Regions from separate parts of the Pseudonocardia yunnanensis genome, predicted to be linked through region 3. Evidence: riboswitches for the same ligand, from Rfam matches in the RefSeq annotation. Region 3 holds a riboswitch; each other region holds the start of a gene.

Region 1 (5,127 bases), on a different contig from region 3:
GGGTCATCCACCAGTGTCCGAGCCCGTCGAGCATCCCCACGCGAGCCCCCGCCCGAGCAGCGGCGCGTCGGCGTTGCTCGTCGGTACCCACGAAGTGATCTTCGGTGGCGATCAGAGCGAGCCCCGGGCGCGCTGCTGCATCCGGCAGCCGCGCGCCGAGGTCGCGGAGCACCGGCTGGGCGGCCGAGCGGTAGAGCGCCAGGATGCACCGCCCCATCACGGCGTCGAAGCCGGGAGCGACGCGCTGCGCCACCCCCGCGTCCATGCCGAGGGCGACCAGGCCTTCCGCGGCCTGCTCGTCGGAAATGGCGAGGCGAGCCTCGATCGCCTCCTCGCCCTTGCCGGGCGCCTGCCAGATCTGCGCGAGGTCGTGCCACACGTAGTCGGGGTCATAGATGCCGACGACGTCCGAGCACCAGCTGCGCAGCAGGTCGGGACGGCTCATCGCGACGTTGAGCACGTGGCCGCCGCCCCAGTCGTGACCGACCAGGTCGACCGGTTCCCCGATCCTCTCCAGCTCGGCCACCAGCCAGTCGCGGTACTCGTCGACGCTCGCCGTCCACCCGTCCGGCACCGGAGCGCCGAAGCCTGGCGGCGACAACCGCACCTGGTCTGTCCGACCGCGGGCGGCGAGCCGCTCGCTCAGCAGGTCCCAGATTGCCTCGGTCTCGGGGTTGCCATGCACCAGAACCACAGTCACGCACGTAGCCTAGGCGTCACTCTCGGTGCGGGGACCCGGGCCGATTTCCGCCTGGTCGTCGCCGGGCTGTAGCATGGATCGCTGAGCGCCCGGCGTGAACGCACGATCCCCGCCGCCGGTGCGGACCGGAACAAGGCGAAGAAGAACTCGAGGCATTCGCGTGGCCAACATCAAGTCCCAGATCAAGCGGGTCAAGACCAACGAGAAGCGCCGCCAGCGCAACAAGTCGGTCAAGTCCTCCGTGCGCACCGCGGTGCGGCGCTTCCGTGAGGCTGTGGAGGCCGGCGAGAACGAGAAGGCCACCGAGCTGCAGCGCGCGGCGGCCCGGGCCCTGGACAAGGCAGCCAGCAAGGGCGTCATCCACAAGAACCAGGCGGCCAACCGCAAGTCGGCGCTGTCGAAGCGCGTCGCCGCGCTCTGATCAGGCTCTCCCAACGGCGCTGCCCCCTCCGGGGCGGCGCCGTTGTGGCGTGTCCGGCGCGACTCGGACGCGCATCCCCGAGGGATGCGCTCAGCGGCTCTCGCGAGCCGCGCAGATCCGCAGCACTGCCCGTTCAAGGGCATAGCCGGCATCGGCAGCCGCGCCCTTGACGTCGGCGTTCACCTCGGCGGCGGCCTCGAAGGCCACTGCGAGCGCCTCCGGCTGCCACGCTCGAACCTGCGACTGGGCCTTGCGTATCTTCCACGGCGGCATTCCGAGCGTGCCCGCGAGCCGGTTCGGATCGCCGCGGCCTGCCGCGCCCACCTTGGCCAGCGTGCGCAGGCCGTCGGCCAGCGCGTCGGCCACCAGCACCGGCGCCACACCGAGCACCATCGCCCAACGCAGGGCCTCCAGCGCCCCGGCCCGGTCGCCCGCCATCACCTTGTCGGCCACCGTGAACCCCGACGCCTCGGCCCGCCCCCGGTGGTAGCGGCGCACCGCGTGCTCGTCCACCTTGCCGCCCGTGTCGGCCACGAGCTGGCCCACCGCGGCGGCGAGCTCCCGTAGGTCGGACCCCACCGCCTCGATGAGGACGCCCACGGCGTCGGGCGCGATCCGACCGCCGGCCCGCCGCGCCTCGGCCCGCACGAAGTCGGCCCGTTCCTCGAAGCGTGTGATCTTGTTGCACGTGGTGACGACGGCGCCGCCCTTGCGCAGCGCGTCGGCGAGCGGCTTGTTGCGCGCGCCCCCCGCATGGACCACGACCAGCACGATGCCCTCGGCCGGATCGGCGGACTGCTGGACGATCGCCGCCGCCAGATCCTTGCCCACCTCGTGGGCCGACTGCAGAACGATCACCCGGCCCTCGGCGAAGAGCGACGGGCTGAGATTGTCGGCCAGGTCGGCGGGTGTGAGATCGGCCGCCCGATACCGGCGCAGTTCGGCGCCGGGCTCGCCGATCCTGACCTCGGCCACCACCTGCTCGACGGCGCGCTCGACCAGCAGCTCCTCCTCGCCGAGGACGAGGTGCAGCGGCGCAGGTGCGGATGGCGCGGGCACGGCGTCCATGCTCGCGCACGGCACCGACAGCGCGTGAGCCGCCTCCCAGATCGTGGGCCACGGTTGGGATTCGAGTCGATCGTGTCGTAACGTGTCGGACATCCGGCGGTCCGAACCTCCGGGCACAACTTCAGATGGCTCATCCAGAGGGGCAGAGGGAACGGCCCGGCGAAGCCCCGGCAACCGGCGATGCGCGTTCACGCGTTCGATCACGGTGCCAATTCCGACCCGCACGATGCGGGAAAGATGAGGAGACTTCTCATGACCTTGACTGCCGACGCCTCGGCCACCACCTCGTACGACCTCGGGCCCGCTCGCGCCCTCTCCTGCCGCGAGTGCGGCCACCAGATCCCGCTCGCCGCGGAGTTCGCCTGCCCGCAGTGCTTCGGGCCGCTCGAGGTCGCCTACGACTTCGGCACCGTCACCCGCGAGTCCATCGAGGCCGGCCCGAAGTCGATCTGGCGCTACCGCCAGCTCCTTCCCGTGCCCTCCACCGTGCAGGAGCACCCCAACACCGAGCCCGGCCTCACCCGCCTGATCAAGGCTGACCGCCTGGGCGCCGCTCTGGGCCTGCGCAACCTGTGGGTCAAGGACGACACCGGCAACCCGACCCACTCCTTCAAGGACCGCGTGGTGGCCGTGGCGCTCGCCGCCGCACGCGAGCTGGGCTTCTCGGTGCTCGCGTGCCCGTCCACGGGCAACCTCGCCAACGCAGTGGCCGCCGCGGCGGCACGTGCCGGGTGGGACTCGGTCGTGCTCATCCCGTCGTCGCTGGAGCAGGCGAAGGTGCTCACCACCGCCGTGTACGACGGCACGCTGCTCGCGGTGGACGGCAACTACGACGACGTGAACCGGCTGGCCACCGAGCTCGCCGCCGAGCACGAGGACTGGGCGTTCGTCAACGTCAACGTGCGGCCGTACTACGCCGAGGGCTCCAAGACCCTCGGCTACGAGGTGGCCGAGCAGCTCGGATGGCGCCTGCCGCAGCAGATCGTGGTGCCCGTGGCATCGGGGTCGCAGCTGACCAAGGTGGACAAGGGCTTCACCGAGCTCGGAAAGCTGGGCCTTGTGGACGCCACGCCCTACCGCGTGTTCGGTGCGCAGGCCACGGGCTGCTCGCCGGTGGCCAAGGCGTTCGAGGACGGCCACGACGTGGTGCAGCCCGTACGCCCCGACACGATCGCCCGCTCACTCGCGATCGGCAACCCCGCCGACGGCCCCTACGTCCTCGACGCGGTGCGCCGCACCGGTGGCGCGATCGCGCACGTCAGCGACGCCGAGGTGGTGGACGCCATCCGGTTGCTCGCACGCACCGAGGGTGTCTTCGCCGAGACCGCTGGTGGAGTCACCGTGGCCACCACGAAGAAGCTGGTGGAGTCGGGCGCGCTCGACCCCGACGCCGAGACGGTACTGCTGATCACCGGCGACGGTCTCAAGACCCTCGACGCGGTGGCCGGCCAGATCGGCCCGTCGGCCACGGTGCCATCGACCAGCAAGGCCGTGCGCGAGGCCCTCGCCGAGCGCGGTCTCTGAGTCCACCGGCCGGGCCTTGGCCCCGGCCTGGTGGGACGCAGCCCCGGGGGGGGACGCATGACCCGGGGCCTGCACCCAGACAGCGCTGCGGGCCGGGAACACGGCGGAGGGATGCACGTCATGACGGGCTGCGGCGTCGAGTCGGCAACGGGCTGCTCCTGCTGAGGACCTGCAGGGGTGAGCGCACCGAGCCGCCTGCAGCCAGGCGAAGTGGAGCAGCGTCGGCCTCGGCGGGCCCGGAACGGAGAACGGTGGCTCGTCGGGCAGCAGGGTGGAGTTGGGCGTAACGCCTGGCTCAGGTGCAGGGTCGCCCACGCGAGCAGCACCGCGACCACACCGTACGCCCGCACGAAGTTCTGGACGTCGTCGTCGGCCACCGCTGGTCACCTTGCCGTGCCCGGCGCACCCGCGACACCCGGATCTCACGGCGACAGCCCCGCAGGCTGCACGGCCACCGGTTGTTCAGTGGCTTCGGTTCGGCCTCGGCCACGGACGTGGTGTGCTCGTTCACGTGCTGTTCCCGTCCAGTTCCGGCGCAGCGAATTCCATGGAGATCACGACTCTGGCCAAGAACAGCAGCGATCCACTCACGAGTGCCCGCATTCCGCTGCGCCAGGTCACCTCGCGATCCCGTTGCACGCGGCGGATCCGCAGTTCGAAATAACGGCGGACGGACTGTTCCAACTGAGCGGCCGCCTTTCATCTTCCCCGCTGAAGATCCGTCCGGCTTCGACCGACTCTTGCCGATCACAGCGCCGGTCACCACCGCGGTTCAGGCCAGAGACGCTGCCACAGAAGCACGCGTTCGGCGCGTAGCCAATGGACGACGAAGGATCCGGCCGGTCGGCCGGCTCCGCAGACGGACGGCACGACGGCACGTCCCCAGGCGTCACAAAGCAGAGCAAATCGTCCGGTTCGGCCACGGCGGACGACCGGGACACCTTCCCGAGTGTGATCCAGAACATTCAATCGCAACATTCCCGCGTCGGTAGCGTGTGTTCGCCGCAACGATTTTCATCCGACCGATCGGATTCACCCGGATCACCGAAGCCGACCGGCACAGAGGTCGATTCCGGCGCCCGGCAGAGCGTCATCCCAGCAGCGCAACACCGACGACAGAAGGGTTCGCCGTGGCCGACGGGAGTGATAAATGTGCCTGCAGTTCCGGATCCGACAGCGGAACTCCGCGCTTTCCGGATAGACACTCGCGCTCCGCGCATCAGGCCCGTCGCGCCGCCGCCGCAAGTCTCATCGGCACGACGATCGATTTCTACGACTTCTTCATCTACGGGCTGGCCGCCAGCCTGGTCTTCGCCAGCAGGTTCTTTCCGTCCTTCTCGCCCGCCGCCAGGACACTGGCATCGCTGAGCACGTTTCTCGTGGGCTTTCTGGTGCGCCCGGTCGGAGCCGTCCT
Region 2 (5,127 bases), on a different contig from region 3:
AAGGCGTCGAACGAGGTGACGACGTTCCACGCGGTGCGGCCGCCGGAGAGGTGGTCGAGGGTCGCGAACTGCCGGGCCAGCTCGTAGGGCTCGTTGAAGGTGGCGTTGATCGTGCCGGCGAGCCCGAGATGCGTGGTGACCGCGGCGAGCGAAGCCAGCACCGGCAGGGTGTCGGGGCGGCCGACGATGTCTTGGTCGAAGACCTGCCCCGCCCGCTCACGCAGGGCGAGGCCCTCGGCGAGGAAGAAGAAGTCGAACTTGCCCCGTTCGGCGGTGCGCGCGGTGTGCTCGAAGGTCGAGAAGTCGATCTGGCTCCCGGCCTCTGGGTGCCACCACGCGGTGTGGTGGTTCACGCCGCCCAGGTAGGCGCCGAGGATGATCTGCTTACGCGGTGCGCTCATCGTGATCGTCCTTTCAGGCCGGTTGCGCCGACGGCGTAGCGGTTGGGAACGGAGGTCGGCAGACTGAGCAGTCCGCGCAGCGTCGTGGCTTCGTACACCGTGCGGAACAGGCCTCGGCGCTGCAGTTCGGGGACGACGTCGGCGACGATCCGGTCGAGGTCCTCGGGCAGCACCGCGGGCCGCAGCCGTACTCCGCGGTACCCGATGGCCTGCCATGCGGCGACGAGGTCGGCGAGCTCCGCGGCGGAACCGGTGAACACCGTCGTGTCGGACGTGTACGGCTCGCCGGCGACGTCGTCGAGTCGGCGCAGGCGTGCCGCGCCGGGCTCGGTTGCGGTGTCGAGCACGACCACGAGGTCCGCGTAGACATGCAGGGGCTCACCGGTGCGCCCGACGTCGGCGGCGGCCTGCTCCACGTCGGCGAGCAGGGCGGCCGCGTCTCGCTGCTCTGTGGGGGTGACGAAGACGAGGTCGGCGCCCCGGGCGGCGAGCTCGTACGGCTCCCGCCGGTGTGCGAGCGCGACCACCACCGGCTGGCCCTGCGGGGGCCGCGGGGTGATCGACGGTCCCCGGACGCTGAAGAACCGGCCCTCGAAGTCGACGTGGTGGACCTTCGTGCGGTCGATGAACCGGCGCGTGGCGACGTCGCGGATCTCGGCGTCGTCCTCCCAGCTGTCCCACAGCTGCCGGACCACCCGGACGACGTCGGCCGCCTCGTCGAAGAGCGCGACGAGCGCTTCGGGGAGCCGCGGTGCGGTGAGCTCCTCGGCCGAGGGGCGGGTGATCTCCCGCCTTCCGATGTGCGCGGCGTCCTCGGCCCGGCCCGAGACCTTCACCTGCCAGCCCGCGCGGCCGTGCGAGTTGTGGTCGAGCGTGGCCACTGCCTTGGAGACGTGGAACGGCTCGGTATGGGTGGTGGTGACGGTCGGGACGAGCCCGACCCGGCTGGTCAGCGGTGCGAGGAAGGATGCGATGAGCAGCGCGTCGAGCCGGCCGCGGACCTCGTCGACGCGGTCGTCCGGTTGAAAGGGGCTGTGCGACTGCAGCCCGAGACTGTCTTCAATCGTCACGAGGTCCAGCAGCCCGGCTTCGGCGGTGCGGGCCAGATCGGTCCAGTACCGGGGGGTCAGCAGTTCGCGGGGGTGGGTGCCGGGCTCGCGCCAGGCGGCCGGGTGCCAGCCCGCGCCGTCGAGCGCGACGGCCAGGTGCAGGGGTTCGGATGCCACGGGTGCCTCCGGAGGGATCAGATGCCGACGGAAACTGAACCGCGACGTCGACGACGCGCGGTTGGGGCGGGCGGGCTACTGATCAGCGAGGACAGATCGCCGTGCTCGTGCGGCACAGATCGACGTGGTGCCGCCGGACGAGCGGGACGCGACGACGGCGCTCGGGCGCTGCGTCCACGTGATCCCCTCCCGGCCGCCGGGCGTGGGCCCGGATCGGCATCGTGATCGACGCTAGAGAGCCCGGCCCCCGCAATCAACGGGTCGTGCCCCACACCGCCGGCGACGACGCCGACGTTCTGGTGTACGAGCTGCGGGCGTGGCGGGAACCGTCCGTTCGGGCTGGGCGAGAGCCGATCGAACGCCGTTTCCGTTCGGTGCTCGAGGCGTCGTCCGCCGTAGCAGCGACCATAGATACTCGATACCGAAGGATCAACAGCCCGTCGGATCCGGCCATGGGCCGCGGGTCGTCACGCGTCCGATAGACCGTGTGTTCGTCACATCCTTGACAGATCCATCGGGTGGTCGCCTACATTCGATGCCGTCCATCCAGAGCGGCCGAGAGATCTGGCTCGTCGAAGCCGCAGCAACCATGTGCCTCATGGCGCCGGGTGCTAACGCCAGGATCGATGGGAGACATCGTGCGTCGATCGGACGCCCGGCCGGCGGCCACGCGGTCGTCGACGTGGTTGACGTCCATCTGGTCGAAGCGTCGGCACGTCGATCTGTGCCGCACGCAGGCCGCTCTTTGTCGCTGACCCATCCCGGCCTTCGAGCCACCCCGCTTCCCGTGCGCTGACGCGTACGGCTGGGCTCTGACGCGCCTCGGTCAGGTCTCTGCAGGACGGTGATTCCGGCGGTTCCGGAGCCGTCTTTGTCCACAGTGGATTGTTCCCCCGCGTCGGGGGTTCCTGCTGTCCGTGTCGTGGAAGGACAGTCATGCCAACGTTCCCGCACATCCCGGCGGCGCGCCGTCTGTCGAGGTCCGTGCGCGCCGGAGTCGTCGACGTCGTGGTCATCGGCGGCGGCGTGGTCGGTGCGGCGGCTGCATGGCAGCTCGCCGGTCGGGGCCGCGAGGTGGTGCAGCTCGAGCAGTTCGAGACCGGGCGTGCGCGCGGTTTCCCGTACGGATCGGCGGAGCTCTACCGGCAGTCCTACCCTGCGGCGCCGTACGTGCGCCTTGCCATGGACGCTCTGCCGCTGTGGCGCGAGGTGGAGGCCCAGACGGGCGCAGCTCTGTTGCAGATCACCGGGGGCGTCGACCATGGTGACCCGCGCCGAACGAGGGCGCTCGCCGGATCCCTCGGCGAGCATGGCATCGCCCATGAGTGGCTCGATGCCGACGAGGCGTCGCACCGGTGGCCGGGGATGGTGTTCGGCGGCCCCGTGCTGCACCAGCCGGACCGGTCCGGCCGTCTGCACGCCGATCACGCCGTCGCCGCTCTGACCGCGGCTGCCGTGGCGCACGGGGCCGTAGTCCACCGTTCCACGCCGGCGACGGCGATCGCCGTGCGCGGAGACGATCTCGTCGAGGTCGAGACACCACGAGGCCCGATCCGCGCCGGCCGGGCGGTGGTGGCGGTGGGAGCGCGCACGGCGGATCTGCTCGATGGGCTCGTCGAGCTGCCCAGGCTGCGGGTGACGCAGGAGCAACCCGCGACGTTTCCGCTGCACGGCGGGGTCGCCCCGTTCTCCCCTCACCACGTCGCATGGCCGACGTTCGTCCACCACACCGGTCCGGAGGACGGCTGGCCCAGCAGCGTCCACGGCACGTCCACTGCGGACGGACGCGTGAAGCTCGGGTTCCACGGCGTGGGGACGCAGACCCACCCGGACCGGCACGCGTTCGCGCCGGAGCCGGCACAGCTGCGCAGGCTGCAGGAGTACGTGGCCGCCTTCCTGCCAGGGCTCGACCACAGACTTCCCAAACCGATCGGTTGTACCCGCACGTCGACGTCCGACGGAAGGTTTCTGCTGGATACGGCCGGTCCTCTGGTCGTGGGAGCGGGGTTCTCGGGTTACGGGCTCGCGTTCGCCCCGGCGCTGGGGCGGGTGCTCGCGGACCTCGCGACCGGTGTGATCGACCGCGTGCCCGCGGCGGCGGGGCGATGAGCGAGCTTGCGAGCGAATCAGTGTTACAGCGTCCCCGCGAAGCGCTGACCGAGTGCAGCGAGGGATTGCGATGAGTTCTCCTGCGCTGGAGGTTCGCCAGGTCGCCTACACCGACCCGCTGGTGGTGCCGATGCTCACCGAGCTGGACCACGAGTACACGACGCGCTACGGACACTCGCTCGGCGACATCGGCGAAGAGATGCGTCGTCGACCGGAGGAGTTCGGCGCCCCGGACGGCGGGCTGATCCTCCTGCTCGCCGACGGCGACCCGGTGGCAGGCGGCGCCTTCCGCCGCTTCGACGACCACACGGCCGAGCTCAAGCGGATCTGGACGCACTCGGCGCACCGCCGCCGGGGTCTGGCCCGCCGGGTGCTCACCGAGCTCGAACGGGAGATCGCCGCCCGCGGGTACCGCCGGATCTACCTGACGACCGGACCGCGCCAGCCGGAGGCCAAGGGCCTCTACCTCGCCACCGGCTACAGACCGCTCTACGACCCGGAGTTGCCGGCCGAGCAGATCGGCAAGCACCCCTTCGAGAAGGAAGTGAGCTCTCGATGAGCGCAGCTCCCGATACCGCGGCAGTGACCGCGAACAGCCCACCGGCCGCCACCCAGGACGTCGACGAACGGCTCGTCGTCGTTCCGTCCCGGCACCCGTGGCGGTGGGCCGCAACCGTGATCGTCGCGGTGCTGCTCGCGATGGCGATCAACGCGCTCGTCACCAACCCGGCGTGGGACTGGCCCACCGTCGGGCAGTTCCTCTTCGCCCCGTCGATCCTGCGGGCGGTCGCGCTGACCCTGCAGCTGACGGTGCTCGGGATCGTGATCGGTTTCGTCCTCGGCACGGTGCTCGCGGTCATGCGGCTCTCGCCGAACCCCCTGCTGCGCTCCGTCAGCTGGACCTATATCTGGATCTTCCGGTCGGTGCCGCTGATCCTGCAGCTGCTGTTCTGGTACAACCTGGCGCTGCTCTACCGCGCGATCAGCTTCGGCATTCCGTTCGGTCCCGGCTTCTTCTCCGTCGGCACGATGGACCTCGTCAGCCCGGTGACGGCCGCGGTGCTGGGACTCGCACTGCACCAGGCCGCCTACGCCGCCGAGGTGGTGCGCTCGGGGTTTCTCTCGGTGGACCAGGGGCAGCTCGAGGCGGCCGCGGCGCTGGGTATCCCGAAGCTTCGCCAGTTCCGCCGGATCCAGCTCCCGCAGGCGATGCGCACGATCTTGCCGACCGCGGGCAACGAGCTGATCGGGCTGGTCAAGGGCACGTCGGTGGTCTACATCATGGCGCTGTCGGAACTCTTCTACCAGGTTCAGGTGATCTACACCCGCAACGGACGGGTCATCCCACTCCTGCTCGTGGCGGCCATCTGGTACCTGGTGCTCACCACGGT
Region 3 (5,127 bases):
CATCTTCGGCGCAAAGGACCTCCAGGTGCCACCGACCCAGAGTGAACCCGCGCTGCGCACGCTGCTCGCCGGCAAACCGGACGTGACGATCCGCACCTTCGCCGAGCTCAACCATCTGATGCAGCCCGCCACCACGGGCGCCATCACCGAGTACCCGACGATCGATACGACGATCGACCCCGAGGTGCTCAACCTGGTCACCAACTGGATGAGCGAGAGGTTCTGATGCCCGACGTCGACCCTGAGGAGTTCCGCAGGCTCGGTCACGCCGTCGTCGACTGGATCGCGGACTACCGTGCCGGCGTCGCCGGCCGGCCCGTGTTGCCCGACGTCCAGCCGGGGTGGGTGCGCGAGCAGCTGACGCCCACGCTGCTGTCCGCCGGCCTGCCCGAGGAGCCGCAGCCGCTCTCCAGCCTGCTCGACGAGATCGACCGGGTGGTCGTGCCGGCCACCACCCACTGGCAGCACCCCGGCTTCTTCGGCTACTTCCCGGCCAACGCCTCGCTGCACTCGCTGCTCGGCGACATGCTCTCCACCGGCCTCGGCGTGCAGGGGATGCTCTGGGCCACCTCGCCCGCAGCCACCGAGGTGGAGCAGGTGCTGCTCGACGCCATGGCGGGAGCGCTCGGGCTGGACCCTGTCTTCACGTTCGCGGGCGGCGGGGGCGGGTCGATCCAGGACTCCGCGTCCTCGGCGGCACTGGTGGCGCTGCTCGCGGCCCTGCACCGCAGCAACCCGGACTGGCGGGAGCGCGGCGTCGACGGCACGGAGCGCGTCTACACCACCGCCGAGACGCACTCCGCGCTCGCGAAGGCCGTGCGGGTCGTCGGGCTGGGCAAACAAGCGCTGCGGATCATCGAGCCGTCGCCGGGCTCGCTCGCGATGTCACCAGACGCCCTGGCCGCCGCGCTCCGGGCCGACTCCGAGGCGGGGCTGCGGCCGGTTCTGGTCTGCGCCACCATCGGCACGACGGGCACGGGCGCGATCGACCCGGTGCGGGAGATCGCGCATGCGGCGGCCGAGCACGGGGTCTGGGTGCACGTCGACGCCGCGTGGGCGGGCGTGGCAGCGCTGTGTCCGGAACTGCGCCACCTGCTCGACGGCGTCGAACTCGTCGACTCGTTCTGCACGAACGCCCACAAATGGCTGCTCACGGCGTTCGACGCGTCGCTGTTCTGGGTGCGGGACGCCACCGCACTCCCGGCCGCGCTCTCGATCACTCCCGAGTTCCTGCGCAACGCCGCCTCGGAGTCCGGGTTCGTCGTGGACTACCGCGACTGGCAGGTGCCGCTCGGTCGCCGCTTCCGTGCATTGAAGCTGTGGGCGGTCGTGCACGGCCACGGGCTGTCCGGGCTGCGGGCGCACATCCGCTCGCACATCGCACTCGCCGAGAAGCTCGCCGGCCGGGTGCGCGAGGATCCCGCGTTCGAGCTCGCGGCCGAGCCGGCGCTGGCACTGGTGTGCCTGCGCGTCGTCACGAGCCACGGGCCGGAGGCGGACGACCGCGCCACCCGCACCGTGCTCGAGCGCGTCAACGCCTCGGGCAGCGCATTCCTCACCCACACCACGGTCGGCGGCCGCTATGTCATCCGGGTCGCCATCGGATCGCTGCTCACGGAGTCCTCGCACGTCGACGCGTTGTGGGAGTCACTTCGCGAGGAGGCGGCGAAGGTCATCGCGAACGATCCCGACGATCGTCCCGATTTCGGCTCCTCCCGCTCGACGCACGTGTAGCGGGCCGCGTCCCCGTTGCCGCCACCCTCCCTGTGGTGGCGGCAACGGCCGCTTGACGATCGATCGAACGCCGACGTAGCGTCAGCGACAGGTCATGAGTGCCAGCACCAAGCCCCGGCTCGCTGGCCGGCAACCCTCCTCCGCGGTGGGGTGCTCCGGGTGACGACCAGGCCGCCGGGCGGGGTGCCCGGTGGCAAGCGCGGACCCGCCTGCGTTGCCGGGTCCCCTCATGAGGAGACCGTGTTGTCGCTCGTTCTTGCTCCATCCGATGTCTCGTCCGCCACGTCACGCGAGCTTCCCCCGGTGGTGGGCCACGACCTCCGGGTGCCACTGGTCACGGGTGGGAACGTGGCGTACGCCAACCTCGATCTCGCCGCCAGCGCGCCGGCTCTGCGCTCCGTGGCCGACCACGTCGCCGAGTTGCTGCCCTACTACGCGTCGGTCCACCGCGGCGCGGGCTACGCCTCCCAGGTCAGCACCGCCCTTCTGGAAGCCGCGCGCGCCACGGTCGGCGAGTTCGTCGGCGCCCGGCCCGAGGACGACGTGGTGGTGTTCACCCGCAACACCACCGACTCGCTGAACCTGCTCGCCGGGTGCGTGCCGGGCACCGTCCTGTGCCTGGACGTGGAGCACCACGCGAACCTGCTGCCGTGGCAGACCGGCGCCCACCAGGTGCTGGGGGCCGCCGACACCGTGGAGGAGACCCTCGCCGGCCTCGAGGCCGCCCTTGCATCGACTTCCGTGGCCCTGCTGGCGGTGACGGGCGCATCCAACGTCACCGGTGAGGTCTTGCCTCTGGGCCGGATCGTCGAGATCGCCCACCGGTGGGGCGCCCGGGTGGTGGTGGACGCCGCCCAGCTCGCGCCGCACCGCAGCATCGACATCGCGGCCACCGACATCGACTACGTGGCCCTGTCCGGCCACAAGCTCTACGCCCCCTACGGCGCGGGCGTGATCGTCGGCCGGCGTGACTGGCTCGACGTGGGCACGCCTTATCTCGCGGGTGGTGGCGCGGTGCGGGAGGTCGAGGTGGACCACACGATCTGGGCCGCCGCCCCGCACCGCCACGAGGGCGGCACGCCGAACGTGCTCGGCGCTGCGGCGCTCGCACAGGCCTGCCGCACGCTCGCCCCGGTGCTCGACGGCGCGGCGCTCGCGCACGAGCGCGCGCTCTCGGACCGGCTCGCGGCGGGTCTCGCCACCGTGCCGGACGTGCGGACGCTGCGGATCTGGTCGGACAGCACCGAACGCGTCGCCGTGCAGAGCTTCTCCCTCCCGGCGCAGCATCCGTCGGGACGGGTGGCCGCCTACCTCTCCGCCGAGCACGGGATCGGTGTCCGGGACGGCCGCTTCTGCGCCCATCCACTGCTGCTCAGGCTTTGTGGGGAGAACGGCGAGGCGCTGCGCGCGAGCATCGGGATCGGCACCACGGAGGAACACGTGGACCGGCTCGTGGAGGCGCTGCGACAGCTCGTCACGCAGGGCCCGCGCTGGACCTACGGACGTGTCGACGGGCGGTGGGTGCCGACCCCCGACCCGCGCGACCACGATCCCCTCGGGATCGTGGGCGACCTGGCTCTCGGCACAGGGGCCTCCGCCTGCAGTTCGGATTGATCATCCGGTCCGATTGATGTTGGACAGGCAAACCTAACAAGCAGCTATCCTCCTTTTCGATCACACATCGGGCGGGGAGGAGTGCTGCATGCGCGTCGTCGTGTTCGGCTACATGACGTGGGGCCATCGGACGTTGGACGCGGTACTCGCGGCCGGGCACGAGGTCCCCGTGGTCATCACACACCCGGAGAGCGACAACCCGTACGAGACGATCTTCAACGACTCAGTGGCCGAGCTCGCGGCCAAGCACGGCGTCCCCGTGCTGGTGCGCACCCGGGCCGACGACGCTGAGGTGGCGGAGCGGATACGCGCCGCTGCCGCCGACGTGATGGTCGTGGCGAACTGGCGCACGTGGCTGCCACCCGCCGTCTTCTCCCTCCCCCGGCTCGGCACGCTCAACGTGCACGACGCCCTGTTGCCCGCCTACGCGGGCTTCGCGCCGCTCAACTGGGCGGTGATCAACGGGGAGCCGGAGGTCGGGGTCACCGCCCACATGATGGACGGCGACTTCGACGCGGGCGACATCGTGCTGCAGCGCGCCACCCCGGTCGGCGACGAGGACACGATCGTCGAGCTGTTCGACCGCACTCTGGCCATGTTCGGGCCGATCACCGTGGACGCACTCGAACTCCTGGCCTCGGGTCGCACCGACTGGGAGCCGCAGGACCGCAGCCGGGCGAGCTACTTCCACCGGCGCAGCGAGGAGGACAACCGGATCGACTGGAGCTGGCCTGCCCGGGACATCGCCAACCTGGTGCGCGCGCAGGTCGACCCCTATCCCAACGCCTACTGCTTCCACGGCTCGACCAGGCTGCGGGTGCTCGCCGCCGGCGTCACCGACACGCCCTACGGCGGCACGCCCGGACGCATCTTCATCCGTGACGGCGCCGGTGGCGTGGTGGTCGTGGCCGGGGCCGACGCCCGCCGCGGCCGCAACGCGGGTCTCGTGATCCGCCGCGTCCGCACCGACGACGGCCGGGAGCACGCGGCCACGGAGTACTTCACGCGGATGGGCGGCTACCTCACCTCGCACCCCACCGCCTGACTCCCTGCGGCGGCGCCGGCCGCCCGGCCACCACCCCGCGAGGTGCGCGAACGCGGCTTCCGGATCGCCCTGGCCAGCTCGGGCAAACAGGAGCACGTCGAGCACTACCTCAGCCTCTTCAACGGCAAGGAGCTCGCCGACGCCTGGACCACCTCAGACGACGTGCGACGCACCAAGCCGGCGCCCGACCTGCTGGAGGCAGCTCTGCGAGCGGTCCACGGAACCGCTGGCGTGCTGGTCGGCGACTCGGTGTGGGACTTCCGTGCCGCGGCGGCGCTCGGCACACCGGGCTACGCCGTGCGCAGCGGCGGGTTCTCCGTGGAGGAGCTGTGCGCGGCCGGCGCCAAGGACGTGTTCGACTCGCCCGAGGACCTGCTGCAGCGTCTCGACGAGACGCTGCTCGCCGGACGGCGTCGCTAGCCGGGCTCGCCCCGGCGCTTGCGGTACAGCACCACACCCAGGTCGACGAGGGCGATCACAGCGATCACCACCATCACCCAGCCCAGTACCGGCAGCCCGGCGGCGAAGCCCAGCCACGCTGCACCCGCCGCGAACGCAACACCGAACGTGGCGAGCACCGCGCGCAGTGTCAGTGCACTGCGCGCGGGCGCGGCACCGCCGTACCCGGAGGTCGGGTCGTGGTACCCGGGCATCCCGCGTTCGTAGTCGGAACGCTTCCGGCGACCTGGATCCTCGCTGGCCATGCGCACGGGGTACCCCGCGCGCATGAGCGC

Evidence for each region. Region 3 has a riboswitch for S-adenosylmethionine ahead of ABD743_RS43825 (aminotransferase class V-fold PLP-dependent enzyme). Riboswitches for the same ligand answer to the same signal wherever they lie in the genome.
Region 1: it holds a riboswitch for S-adenosylmethionine, as region 3 does, so the genes downstream of both, thrC (threonine synthase) here and ABD743_RS43825 (aminotransferase class V-fold PLP-dependent enzyme) in region 3, are expected to answer to the same signal.
Region 2: it holds a riboswitch for S-adenosylmethionine, as region 3 does, so the genes downstream of both, ABD743_RS37265 (FAD-dependent oxidoreductase) here and ABD743_RS43825 (aminotransferase class V-fold PLP-dependent enzyme) in region 3, are expected to answer to the same signal.

The regions. Positions count from the first base shown of each region.
Region 1 is NZ_BAAAUS010000039.1:123,839-128,965, reverse strand. It holds gene ABD743_RS32770 (alpha/beta fold hydrolase) at 1-700, opposite strand, end outside; gene rpsT (30S ribosomal protein S20) at 861-1,121, shown strand; gene holA (DNA polymerase III subunit delta) at 1,212-2,189, opposite strand; SAM riboswitch class I at 2,317-2,433, shown strand; gene thrC (threonine synthase) at 2,442-3,713, shown strand; gene ABD743_RS32750 (MFS transporter) at 4,844-5,127, shown strand, end outside.
Region 2 is NZ_BAAAUS010000049.1:54,052-59,178, forward strand. It holds gene ABD743_RS37255 (NtaA/DmoA family FMN-dependent monooxygenase) at 1-401, opposite strand, end outside; gene ABD743_RS37260 (LLM class flavin-dependent oxidoreductase) at 398-1,627, opposite strand; gene ABD743_RS44640 (putative leader peptide) at 1,710-1,847, opposite strand; SAM riboswitch class I at 2,167-2,260, shown strand; gene ABD743_RS37265 (FAD-dependent oxidoreductase) at 2,564-3,736, shown strand; gene ABD743_RS37270 (GNAT family N-acetyltransferase) at 3,807-4,295, shown strand; gene ABD743_RS37275 (amino acid ABC transporter permease) at 4,292-5,127, shown strand, end outside.
Region 3 is NZ_BAAAUS010000068.1:27,812-32,938, forward strand. It holds gene ABD743_RS43815 (alpha/beta hydrolase family protein) at 1-226, shown strand, start outside; gene ABD743_RS43820 (aminotransferase class V-fold PLP-dependent enzyme) at 226-1,734, shown strand; SAM riboswitch class IV at 1,825-1,940, shown strand; gene ABD743_RS43825 (aminotransferase class V-fold PLP-dependent enzyme) at 1,975-3,348, shown strand; gene ABD743_RS43830 (methionyl-tRNA formyltransferase) at 3,437-4,393, shown strand; gene ABD743_RS43835 (HAD family hydrolase) at 4,436-4,813, shown strand; gene ABD743_RS43840 (DUF6343 family protein) at 4,810-5,097, opposite strand.